Regions from separate parts of the Paenibacillus sp. FSL R7-0333 genome, predicted to be linked through region 1. Evidence: predicted binding sites of a transcription regulator. Region 1 holds the regulator's gene; each other region holds the start of a gene.
The links. The regulator Rex, encoded in region 1, represses fermentation and respiration genes when NADH is low (regulators of the CRP and FNR family bind a similar motif). The targets are predictions, from matches to a motif close to TTGTGAAATATTTCACAA.

Region 1 (3,150 bases):
TCAGCGACCGGCTCTTCAGCCTGCTGCCCGAGCGCAGCGATGCCGGGGCCGGTGAAGCAGGCCAGCTGGTGGCACGCCTGCAGCCGGGCAAGAAGCCGAAGGATTGGGAGGAGCTGGCTGCCCTTGAGAATACACTGAACCTCAGTCTGAGCGATATCATCCGCAAGGGCGACAAAATGCTCAGTGAAATGCGTGACACGGACAGCCAATCCTCCTCAGACAGTCTTGTGACTGATATCGGTGGGTTATTCAAGGATCTGGCATCCATTAGAGAGCAGATCCGCTTCTTCATGAGTCTGAACGATGAGAACATCGTGTATTGGCTGGAGGGAAGCGGCAATTATAAGGGCAAGTCGCTGCAAATGTATGCTGTTCCCGTAGATGTCAGCACCCAGCTCAGGGAGCTGTTCTTCGATAAGAAGAAGAGCATTATCCTGACCTCGGCCACCTTATCCGTGGATAAATCCTTCCAGTTTATGATTGATAACCTGGGTCTTGGCGAAGCTGCAGAGCAGCGGCGTCTGATGACTGCACTGCTTCCGTCGCCATTCAAGTATCGTGAGCAGGCTCTCCTGGTCATTCCCCGGGACTTCCCGAGCGTCAAGGGGAGTATTGGGGATGCCCGCTTTGTGGACACCCTCGTGCACTCCCTTGCCGAGACAGCTGTAACAACACGGGGACGGATGCTGGTGCTGTTTACCTCCTACAAGATGCTGCGCCAGGTGTATGAACCGCTGAAGGAGGCACTTGCCTCACAGGATATCGCGGTACTCGGACAAGGTGTGGAAGGCGGCAGCCGGAGCAAGCTGATCCGCCGCTTCCAGGACAGCCCGGCTTCGGTCTTGCTGGGTACCAGCAGCTTCTGGGAAGGGGTGGATATCCCGGGAGAAGCATTGACCTGCCTGGCGATTGTCAGACTGCCGTTCCAGCCGCCAAATCACCCGCTGGCAGAAGCGAAGTCGGAGCTGCTTCAGGCACAGAAGAAGAATCCGTTCATGAAGCTGTCCGTGCCGCAGGCCGTCATCCGCTTCAAGCAGGGCTTCGGGCGGCTGGTCCGCACGGCGCAGGACCGGGGCATCGTAATTGTGTACGATACCAGAGTCATTGAATCGCATTATGGAAAGTACTTCCTGTACTCGCTCCCCGGTCCCAAGATGGAGCATATGCTCACCGAGCAGATGGTCCCGAGAATTGCCGAATGGCTGGATGACGGCGGGGTTTCCTAATTCTTCTGCTATTGCTATTATTAATAAGTCATGATTAACCTGAAGATCCGTTCCCGCCTGCCCTGCCACTCCGGCAGGCGGCGGGGCACGGTTGCTATAATTGTACGGGTCTAACACAACTTTTAAGGAGGAGAATACATGAAATCGGATAAAATATCGGAGGCCGTCGTGCGCAGGCTCCCAGTGTACCTGCGTTTCCTGAACGATCTCCAAAAACGTGAAATCTCCACAGTCTCTTCTCAGGAGCTGGGCCAGAAGCTTGACCTAAATCCCGCCCAGATCCGTAAGGATTTGGCTTATTTCGGCGATTTTGGCAGGAAAGGCATCGGCTATGATGTATCTTATCTGATTGAGAAGATCCGCCATATCCTGAAGCTTGACCAGCAAATTAATGTTGCACTGGTTGGAGCCGGTAACCTCGGTCATGCCTTGTCTAACTACAACGCTTACTTGAAGGATACGATGAAGATTACTGCCATCTTCGATGCCTACCCGCCGAAGGTGGGCCAGCAGATCAACTCGCTGGTTGTGCAGCCGATGGAGGAGCTAAGCAGTACAATCCGTTCGCAGGGCATCCGGATCGGGATTATTACCGTGCCCGACAGTGAAGCCCAGAACGTAGCTGATATTCTTGTGGATTCCGGTATCGAAGCGATTCTGAACTTCGCACCGGTTATTCTCAAGACGCCTGCCAATATCCGGATTCATGCCGCAGATTTCACCACAGATCTGCAGAGCTTGGCCTATTATTTGCATGATGGAAAGGATGAGGCTGAAGATGAGCAGTAAGATCACGATAATCAAGAATGGGCACTTCCTGGTTCCGGGCAGTGACAAGCCGGTACTGAGCGGGTACATGACCCTGGAGAATGATTTGATTACTTACATAGGTGAAGCTGAGCCGGTAGTGGAGGATGGCGCACAGGTCGTAGACGGCAGCCGTCTGCTGTTCATGCCTGGTCTGGTCAATACCCATGGTCATACTGCAATGTCACTGCTGCGCGGATACGGCGACGATATGGTGCTTCAGTCTTGGCTGCAGGAGAAGATGTGGCCGATGGAAGAGAAATTCACTGGTGATGATGTATATTGGGGAACCTCGTTGTCCGTGCTGGAGATGCTGAAGGGCGGCACAACCACCTTCCTCGATATGTATGATCATATGGACCGGGTAGCGGAAGTGACCGAGCAGTCTGGTATTCGTGCTGTGTTGATGCGCGGCGTAATTGGGCTGTGCCCGGAAGAGGTACAGCAAGCGAAGCTCGCTGAGGCGATTGCTTTTGCCCGTAACTGGCACGGCAAGGCTGACGGCAGAATTACGACCATGCTCTCACCGCACGCCCCGTACACCTGTCCTCCAGAGTTTTTCATGAAGTTTGTGCAGGCTGCCCATGATCTAGACCTGCCAATGCACACCCATATGTCCGAGACGCGCCATGAAGTGGAACAGAACGTGGCCGACTACGGCCTGCGTCCGGTCGCACATCTGGAGAAGCTCGGAATGTTCACCCGTCCTTCGCTCATTGCCCACGGGGTTCATCTGAACGATGAAGAGATCGGGATTCTGGCCCGCCATAACGTTGGCGTGTCGCATAACCCCGGCAGTAACCTGAAGCTGGCCAGCGGGGTTGCCCGTGTTCCTGAACTGCTGAGAGCCGGGATTAAGGTCTCCCTGGGTACAGACGGTGCGGCAAGCAACAACAATCTGGATATGTTCGAAGAGATGAGGCTGGCGGCTCTGATCCACAAGGGCGTAAGCGGTGATCCTACAGCGGTACCGGCTCCTGAGGCGCTTCTGATGGCTACGGAGTACGGGGCGCAGTCTATTTTCCTAAGCGGGGTAGGCCGGCTTGCAGCAGGAATGAAGGCCGACTTCATCGCACTTGATATTGACCAGCCTCATCTGCTGCCGCATACCGATCTG
Region 2 (3,150 bases), 2.9 Mb from region 1:
TCTGCAGCTTAACGATGTGATTACCAAGTTCAACGATAAGCCGATTACCTCCACGCTGTCGCTGCGCAAATATCTGTACGATCATACCAAGATCGGTGATAAGCTGAAGATTACCTTCTACCGCAATGGTGAAGTGAAGCAGACCACAGTCCAGCTTCTTGAGAAGCCAGAGGAATAAAATTGGAAATGGCCGTATATAATAATGAGGCAGTCACGATTACCGAAACAGTTCAAGCCGTCCTTTTCAGGAAAAAAAGAAGAGGGCGGGGCTGTTTCAAGAATAAATAAATGGGGTAATTGGTAGCAATGGGTATAAATATTACAATTTATTATGACTGGTAGCCCTTACATTGGGAAGTAGTCCTTATAAGGGAAAAAACGGAGGAATTAGGATAGAACAGCTTGCCTTTGTTATTAAGGTGTGGTAACATGAAATTGTTCTTACATTGATACCTTATTCTCGCATTGAAAAGGGCTGTCAACCAAAGCTACAACCTTTCTCAATGTGTGAATTTTTTCTTTGTCTGAAGATAAAAAGAACATATTAATTTAAATTTGTGGAGGTAACACACATGCAAACAGGTACAGTTAAATGGTTCAACGCAGAAAAAGGATTCGGTTTCATCGAAGTTGAAGGCGGAAGCGACGTATTCGTTCACTTCAGCGCAATCACTGGCGACGGCTTCAAAACTTTGGACGAAGGCCAACGCGTTGAATTCAACGTTGTTCAAGGCAACCGCGGACCACAAGCCGAAAACGTTGTAAAACTGTAATTAATAGAAGGTACCGTCCCCGCTTGTGAAAGTTGGGACGGTCTTTTTTTATCATCACTTGCTTGCAACATAAAGGAAGGGAGGAACGGCAATGAACTACCGGAAAAAGCCTTTGGAGGAAGTACCGGAAGAAAATACCGCAATTTGGGCCTGTACCAATGAGGATTGCAATGGATGGATGAGGGATAATTTCGCATTTGAACATGCGCCTTCCTGCCGTCTCTGTCATTCCCCAATGGTTCGTAGCATGAAGATGCTGCCGCAATTGCTTAATTCAAATGGCGATCTCAAATCGCTTAAGAAAGGTATTTCCATTACCTAGACCAATACCTTTATGAGTCAAGACAACTATATATGCAGGACACCTTCAAGACGGTGAAACCGTCTTATTTTTTTTGCTTTTAAATGCAAAATTGTGATATTTGTCACAAATTTATTGTTTTTTATGCCTAAACGGGGCGTATAATGTGATAATTATCACACTTTGAGTGATGGGAATTTGACAAAATAGACATAACGAAATGGGGAGAAGGAAGGGGAGAAATATGGATACAGTACTGCTGTCACGTATACAATTTGCGTCGACGACAATTTTTCATTATTTCTTTGTGCCAGTATCGATCGGACTTGCGCTCATAATTGCCATTATGGAGACCATGTACGTAAGAAAGGGCAATGAAGAGTACAAAAGAATGGCGCAATTCTGGGGGAAGCTATTCCTGATTAACTTCGCAGTAGGTGTAGTAACAGGGATCTTGCAGGAGTTCCAGTTCGGGATGAACTGGTCGGATTATTCGCGCTTCGTAGGTGATGTGTTCGGGGCTCCGCTTGCGATTGAAGCCTTGTTGGCCTTCTTCCTGGAGTCCACGTTCATCGGAATCTGGATCTTCGGCTGGGATAAGGTATCCAAACGGATTCATCTGTTATCCATCTGGCTGGTCGCCTTCGGAACGATGCTGTCGGCATTCTGGATTCTGCTGGCTAACTCGTTCATGCAGCATCCGGTCGGCTTCCAGATGAACAATGGCCGTGCTGAGATGAATGACATCTTCGCACTGATTACAAACGGCCAGCTGCTGGTGGAATTTCCGCATACCGTGCTTGCCGCTTACGCTACAGGCGCCTTCCTGGTAACAGGGATCAGTGCATACAAATTGCTTAAGAAGCAGGACGTTGCCTTTTTCCGAAAATCATTCGAGATTGCAGCAATTGTAGGGGTTATCTCATCATTCGGCGTTGCGGTTGCAGGACATGCACAGGCTCAATATCTGGTAGAGACACAGCCAATGAAGATGGCCGCATCCGAAGCGCTGTGGGGCGAGAGCGGCGACCCGGCACCTTGGACGGTGTTTGCCAATATCGATGTGAAGAACCAGACCAACAGCAATGAAGTTCAGGTTCCGTATCTGCTGAGCTTCCTGTCCTACAGTAAATTCTCCGGTGAAGTGAAGGGGATGCTGGAGCTGCAGCAGGAGTATGAAGTGGCCTATGGGCCAGGAGATTATATTCCGCCGGTCAAAACAACCTTCTGGAGCTTCCGGATCATGGTGGCTGCAGGCTCGCTGATGATACTGTTTGGGGTATACGCGATCTACCTCATGTGGCGTAAAAAGATGGACAGACCCAATACCTGGTTCATGCGCTTCATGTTCTGGGGACTGCTGCTTCCGCCGATTGCCAACACGGCAGGCTGGATTATGACAGAGATCGGGCGTCAGCCATGGACTGTATTCGGACTTATGACTACAGAAGACAGTGTATCACCTAATATTACCAGCGGACAGGTACTGTTCTCGGTGATTTCTTTTACCGCGATCTATGCCATATTGGGTGCAGTGCTAGTCGGCCTGTTCGTCAAAGTGATCAAAAAAGGTCCTTATGCTATGGATAACGAACACGGTGAATCCCACGATCCGTATAACAAGGAGGGCTAACCCATGTCACTTAATGAATTATGGTTTCTGCTGATTGCGGTGCTGTTCGTCGGGTTCTTCTTCCTGGAAGGCTTCGACTTCGGTGTAGGGATGGAGACGCAGATTCTGGCCAAGAATGATACGGAGCGACGGATACTGATCAATTCGATCGGGCCGTTCTGGGATGCGAATGAGGTATGGCTGATTACGGGCGCCGGTGCCATGTTCGCGGCCTTCCCGCATTGGTATGCTACGCTGTTCAGCGGTTTCTATATTCCGTTTGTATTTGCTCTGCTGGCGCTCATTGCCCGTGGTGTCGCCTTCGAGTTCAGAGGCAAACGCGATTCCAAGGCGTGGCAGAAAACCTGGGATGTCTGCATCTTCTTCGGAAGCTTCCTGCCGCCGTTCCTGCTCGCCGTGGTATTCGCCAGCTTCATCAAGGGCTTGCCGATCGACAAGGATAT
Region 3 (3,150 bases), 2.4 Mb from region 1:
CGGCCACATCAGCGCACTGCCGGTAGCATTAATAAGACTGGCAATCAAGAATACTTTAATTTCCTTCGGATAGGCCTGCATGAATCTCATATCTTGTCTGTCATCCCCTGTAACATAGCTGTCATTAATCCATCCAGTATCATCCCAAAACAGGGGGCGGGGCAAGCATACGCGTTAATGCTGTATCGCGGGAAACCAGGGAATTATCCTATTGAAAATCAATCCTGCCTCTCCGCCGGCAGCGATATGTATATTCTATTCCCCGCTCTTTCACACGTAAAGAAAAATACCTTGCCCGCACTGATTCGTTCCCCGGAAGCCGGGGTAATGATCCATATGAAACACTCCCTATTTTATTCACCGTGAGATCCGATTTCGTTCCCCCGAATCGGATTGCACGGTGAATTTTGTTTTGTCCGGAGGATGATCCTGCTGTCCCCGATACAAAAACACTCCCTGTCTCTACGAATCCCTTGATGCAGGGTGCCGAGAAGCAGGAAGTGCTTAGGCCAAGCTATGTTACAGACCAGCGATGTGATTCACACCGGGTCAAAATCTGTAGATTAAGCGTGTTTCTTCAATCCAGCAGCAGGTACGCCTGCGGCTGGGCTCACAGCACCCGGCTCCTTGCGCAGATAAGCCATCCAGTACGCCGCAGCCACGAAGATTGCGCCGCCCGTCAGATTGCCCAGCCAGACCGGAACGAAGTTGGCCACATACTGGCCCCAGGTGAAATGTCCTTCGAAGATCGCAGCAGGGATAAGGAACATGTTAGCTACAACGTGCTGGAAGCCGATGGCTACAAATGCCATGGTCGGGAACCAGATACCGAGGATTTTGCCGCTGAAATTGTCTGCCCCGTACGACAGCCATACCGCCAGCGCTACGAGCCAGTTACAGCCGATCCCGGAGATAAAAGCCTGCAGGAACGTAGCATCGATCTTATGCTCCGCCATACTTACCAGCTTCTCCAGATACACGCCATCTGATGTAAGACCAACGATGTGACCGAAGAAATAAGCGACGAATAAGGCACCCGCCAGGTTGCTGAGTGTGATCAGCACGAGGTTCTTAATGACTTCCCAGAACGAAATCTTCTTCGCAATAAAAGCCAGCGGCACCGCCATCATATTCCCTGTCAGCAGTTCCCCGCCCGCAAGCAGCACCAGGATCAGTCCGACCGGGAATACCGCAGCCCCGATGAAGTTGGCAATGGACCCCCACTCGGCAGGCGCACCGGCAATGACACGAATATCCAGCAAAAATCCGAGCGCGATAAACGCTCCTCCCAAGAAACCAAGAATAAGTACAGTGCTGAGCGGATTATGCGCCTTCTTCACTCCGTTCTCTACCGTGACCTCAGCGATTCCCTGCGGTTTGTTATAAGCCATGATTCCTATCCCCTTCTAATTACTTAAAATTTGTTCCTTTATGCCATTGTAACGTGATCACAATCACATTTACGTGATAAAAGTCACTATCATAAAAACCACGTGAAAGTTTTCACTGACATGTCAAATTTACCACAAAAGCTGGCTGTACGGAAAATTTTTTCATTCCCGCTGCCATTGCATCGAGAGTTCACAAAAAAAGAGCCCTAAGCGGGCTCCGGCAAAATATTCAGCTCTTATACGTGTACAGGTTCTTTGACGGCAGCCGGTTTCGGCAGAGCCTGAAGGCCTGCGGTATTCAGGAAATTCCAAGGCTTGTTGTAATGCGGCTGGAAAAAGAAGTCGATGAAGGCCAGCTGGTCCACGGTCATCTTATTCTGGATGCAGACCGATACGGTATTGATCGACTGCGTCAGATCCATCTTGGACATAATCTGCGCGCCCAGAATGCGGCGGGTGGCACGGTCAAAGACCACTTTTACCTGAACCTGCTCGAAGGTCGGCATGAACTCCGGACGGTAGTTGTCGATCAGCATCACGCTCTCCGTATCCATTCCCTCGGCTGCAGCAGCCTCTTCAGTCAGTCCGGTTCCGGCAATATTGTCCTCGTAGATCTTGATGCCCGATGTTCCTTGTGTACCCATGTAAGGGATCGTGTTCGAGACCAGATTGCGGGCAACCAGCGTTCCCATACGCACAGCGTTGGTGGCCAGCGGGATGTATGCATGTTTACCCGTTGGATTGTAATGAATCGCGCAGCTGTCACCGGCAGCATAGACATCCGGCAGGCTGGTCTGCATATAATCGTTAACCATAATCGCGCCGTTCGGCAGCATATCCACTTGACCCTTCAGCAGCTCTGTATTCGGACGGAAGCCAATGCAGAGAATCACCAGATCCGTCTCATGCTCACCCTTGCTCGTAATCACCTTGGTCACTCTGCCGTTCTCACCAGCGAAGGAGGCGACCTTCTCGCCCAGCGCCAGCTTAATGCCGTGATCCTCAAGCGACTGCTGGATCGGTGCGGTGAACTCTTCATCGAGATATTTGCTCAGGATGCGGTCTTCCCCATCAATCAGCGTAACTTCCTTGCCATTCATCTGAAAAGCTTCCACCAGCTCGACCCCGATATATCCGGCACCGACCACAGTAATTCTTTTCACCTTCTGCGCTTCTTCGATAATGGTGTTGGAGTGATTGTAGTTCTTCGAGAGCAGGATGCCCTCCATCTCTATTCCTTCGAGCTTAGGCACAATCGGCCATGAACCTGTTGTCATAATTAGTTTGTCATAAGTATCTTCCATTTCCTCGCCGGTGACGAGGTTGCGGGCCTTCAGGGTCCGGCGGGCGGTGTCAATGTTGATTACCTCATGACGCATCTTCGTCAGCACACCCAGGGCGGCAAGCTGTTCCGGGGAGGAATAGAATAGTCCCTGCGGGTCCTTGACCACACCGCCAACGTATAAGGCTATGCCGCAAGACAGGAATGAGATATTATCGTTGCGCTCGTACACCGTAATCTGTGCATCCGGGTATAACTGTGCGGTATTTACAATGGCGGCCGTTCCGGCGTGGGTACATCCAATAACTGCTACTTTCATGATTTCTTCCTCCTCCAAGTTGAAAAGCTTATTTAGTAGGGCTTGTGATTGCGTCTGTAAAAAAGTGCTGTACTGACTGCGTTTATACAACTTTACATTTGTGATTGTTTTCACTTTATACACTGATTATATTGTGATATTTATCACATTGCAAGGGT
Region 4 (3,150 bases), 2.7 Mb from region 1:
CGGTTTCAGGCGGCACTGTCGGCGTATCGTGAAGATTATAAGCTGATGCACAAGGAGCATCTAAGCCAGGAGCAGCTGGATAAGCTGCTGCGGCATTCGCTCGGGACGGAAGAGGAGAAGTACGCTGCCCTGCCGCTACCCAAAGGGCTTGCCGAAGGCACACTGGACAGCATCTGGAGCACGATTAGCCGGCTGGAGAGCCCGGTGTTCTCTACGGAGGATATCAGCAGCCATGCGCCCATCTCGCGGATCTCGGTCCGCAAATATCTGGCTTTTCTGACGGAGGCAGGGATTCTGGAGATGGAGCTTAGCTACGGGGCGGTAGGCAGGCCGGTGTATATGTATAAGGTGAGGCCTGAAGGGCATGAACTTATCCGTAAATATCTATAAGCAGCTAGGGCCGGAAGGAGCCGGCCGCACAATTAAAACGGAGTCACGGTTGCCTCAAGGCTGCCCCAGGCGTTCCATGACTCCATATAGCCGTCACATTAGCTGTGAAGGTTAGTAAGCTATGCCATACATAAGCGTGCGCAGAATCAATCGAAGGCCTGCTGCAGAGCCAGCGGACTGAACTCGTTAATGATTTTATAGGCTACCAGGTGCGGGTTGTTCATGTCATTGTCATAGATAATCATGTGATGCTTGCCCTTCAAAATAATGTCGAACCGCTGCTTCCGGTCGGCCTGGACAATGGTAATGTAATAGCTGTACTTGTTGTCTGTGCTCACATTGCGGGCGGATTTCATCAGGCGGACGCCGGAGAAATCATCGTAGATCTGCTTAATCGCTTCCGGCTCAGTAAGCACAACGTCCTTCTGTTCACCGGGAACAGAAGACAGGCGGGTAATTTCCAGAGCGGCGATATCTTCCAGACGGACGGTTCGGGTAACTACTCTTTTGAATGAAGTATAGCGGCTCGCGGTGTAGCTCATCAGGGAGACACCGGCTGCTGCCAGAACAGCACCGGCCAGCCAATATTTTTCGCTTTTTTCCATAGTTTCTGCTCCTCCTAGTGATACGGTTGTATAAGCTCCAATTATAAATCTATAAACACATTCAAGCAAATTCACTACCTTTATTTACTTTATCATTTCTTTAATTACTAAATATTCTTGTCAGCGCTCCTTCAGGTTATGATGATTGTGAAAATATGCACAATTACAATTGGAGGAGAACAGAATGAACAGAAAGAGATGGGGAAGCCTGCTGGGCAAGGGGCTGCTGCTGGCAAGTCTGGTGGTATTGCCTGCATGTAACAGCACCAAAGGGGAGTCTACGGACATCGTAATTATCGGCGGCGGCGGCGCGGGAATGACTGCTGCCATTGAAGCGCATAATCAGGGAGCCAAGGTGATACTAGTCGAAAAAATGCCTATGCTTGGAGGAAACACCGTCCGTGCGGAAGGCGGATTGAATGCGGCAGGAACACCTTATCAGGCAGCGGCTGGTATCAAAGACAGTCCGGAGCTGCATTTCGAAGATACCATGAAGGGCGGCAAGAATCTCAATAACCCGGATCTGGTCAGAACGCTTACGAACGGCGCGGCGGCTTCGGTGGAGTGGCTGAAGGAGAATGGAGCCGAGTTGTCTGAGGTGGGACGCGCAGGCGGGGCAAGCGTGAACCGGATTCACCGTCCGGCAGGCGGAGAAGCAGCAGGGAATTTCATCGTAGTCGCGCTGAAGAAGAAGCTGGAGGAGTACAAAATTGATGTGCGCCTGCGGACGACTGCCGATGAGATCGTCAAGAATAAGGACGGCGTGGTTACCGGAGTGAAGGTGACGGATAAGGATGGCAAGCAGTACACGATCAGTGCGAATTCCGTTATTCTGGCGGCCGGCGGTTTTGGAGCTAATATGGACATGATCAAGGGGTATCAGCCGAAGCTGGAAGGGTTCTCCACCACTAACCATCCGGGCGCAACCGGTGATGGTACAACGATGGCAGAGAAGATCGGTGCCAAGCTGGTAGACATGAAGGAGATTCAGATTCATCCGACCACCATTCCGAATCAAGGCGTGCTGATCACAGAAGGGGTACGCGGAGACGGTGCAATTCTGGTCAATAGCGAAGGCAAGCGCTTCACGAATGAACTGCTGACCCGCGATGTTGTGTCCCAGAATATTCTGGCCCAGTCCGGCAAAGTAGCTTATCTGATCTTCAATGATGAACTGCGTGCGAACCTGAAGGCAACTGAGGTTTACTTTGGAATGGATTTGGTCAAAGAAGCGGCAACACCTGAAGAATTGGCGGCACAGATTGGTGTAGATGGCAAAGCACTTGCGGATACACTGAAAACGTATAATGGCTTCGTTGCTTCCGGTAAGGATACAGAGTTTGAACGGCCGGATCTTGAGCTGTCTTTTGAAAAGGGTAAATATTATGCAATTCAGGTAACACCGGGAATCCACCATACCATGGGCGGAGTAGCGATTAACACTCAGGCTCAGGTACTGGATACCAAGGATCAGGTCATTGCCGGGCTGTATGCTGCGGGCGAAGTAACCGGCGGAGTACACGGCGCGAACCGTCTGGGCGGTAATGCACTGGCAGACATCACTACCTTCGGGCGGATTGCAGCGGATGAAGCTGTGAAGGCACTTAAGAAATAGGAACTTTCAGAAGGAGGAATTACTCATGCACAAGTGGACAAAAACCTTGCTGTTCTCTGCCCTCGCGGCTGCAACAGTATTAACGGCGGGCTGCTCTTCATCTTCCGGCAAGTATGTGGACGGGACATATGATGGTAAGGGCAAAGGGGTCAAGAGTGATATTAAAGTGGCGGTAGAGATCAAGGATGAGAAGATCGACGCTATTACCGTAGAGGAGCATAAGGAGACGCAGGCGATGATCGATGCGGCCGTGGAGAATACGATTCCTGAAATTATTGAAAAGCAAACCACAGAAGGCGTAGACGCCCTCTCAGGTGCTTCCGGCTCCAGCGGCGGAATTATTGAAGCGGTGACCCAGGCGCTGGAACAGGCCAAGAAGCAGTAAGTCATCATTCAATTGCTTATAAAAGAGTTGTGGTCATATCACCCGAGCAAGCCCAGCCCTCCTGTCTCCGGCAGAACGGCTGGGCTTGCTGCATAGTTCCATCCCCAGGAAGCGATTCCCGGGAGTAGCTTTACAAATTCAGGTTCAACTAATAT

Region 2: the regulator Rex is predicted to act here: its motif matches at 1,187-1,204, upstream of MKY86_RS31695 (cytochrome ubiquinol oxidase subunit I).
Region 3: the regulator Rex is predicted to act here: its motif matches at 1,512-1,529, upstream of MKY86_RS29435 (formate/nitrite transporter family protein).
Region 4: the regulator Rex is predicted to act here: its motif matches at 1,141-1,158, upstream of MKY86_RS07295 (flavocytochrome c).

The regions. Positions count from the first base shown of each region.
Region 1 is NZ_JBBOBZ010000001.1:4,486,924-4,490,073, reverse strand. Features, by position in the region: gene dinG (ATP-dependent DNA helicase DinG) at 1-1,226, shown strand, start outside; gene MKY86_RS18945 (redox-sensing transcriptional repressor Rex) at 1,365-2,015, shown strand; gene MKY86_RS18940 (amidohydrolase) at 2,005-3,150, shown strand, end outside.
Region 2 is NZ_JBBOBZ010000001.1:7,365,656-7,368,805, reverse strand. Features, by position in the region: gene MKY86_RS31710 (S1C family serine protease) at 1-178, shown strand, start outside; gene MKY86_RS31705 (cold-shock protein) at 573-773, shown strand; gene MKY86_RS31700 (cold-shock protein) at 865-1,095, shown strand; gene MKY86_RS31695 (cytochrome ubiquinol oxidase subunit I) at 1,319-2,707, shown strand; gene cydB (cytochrome d ubiquinol oxidase subunit II) at 2,711-3,150, shown strand, end outside.
Region 3 is NZ_JBBOBZ010000001.1:6,856,838-6,859,987, forward strand. Features, by position in the region: gene MKY86_RS29430 (MFS transporter) at 1-90, opposite strand, end outside; gene MKY86_RS29435 (formate/nitrite transporter family protein) at 564-1,391, opposite strand; gene MKY86_RS29440 (FAD-dependent oxidoreductase) at 1,628-2,992, opposite strand.
Region 4 is NZ_JBBOBZ010000001.1:1,784,145-1,787,294, forward strand. Features, by position in the region: gene MKY86_RS07285 (response regulator) at 1-390, shown strand, start outside; gene MKY86_RS07290 (hypothetical protein) at 537-995, opposite strand; gene MKY86_RS07295 (flavocytochrome c) at 1,180-2,610, shown strand; gene MKY86_RS07300 (FMN-binding protein) at 2,636-2,995, shown strand.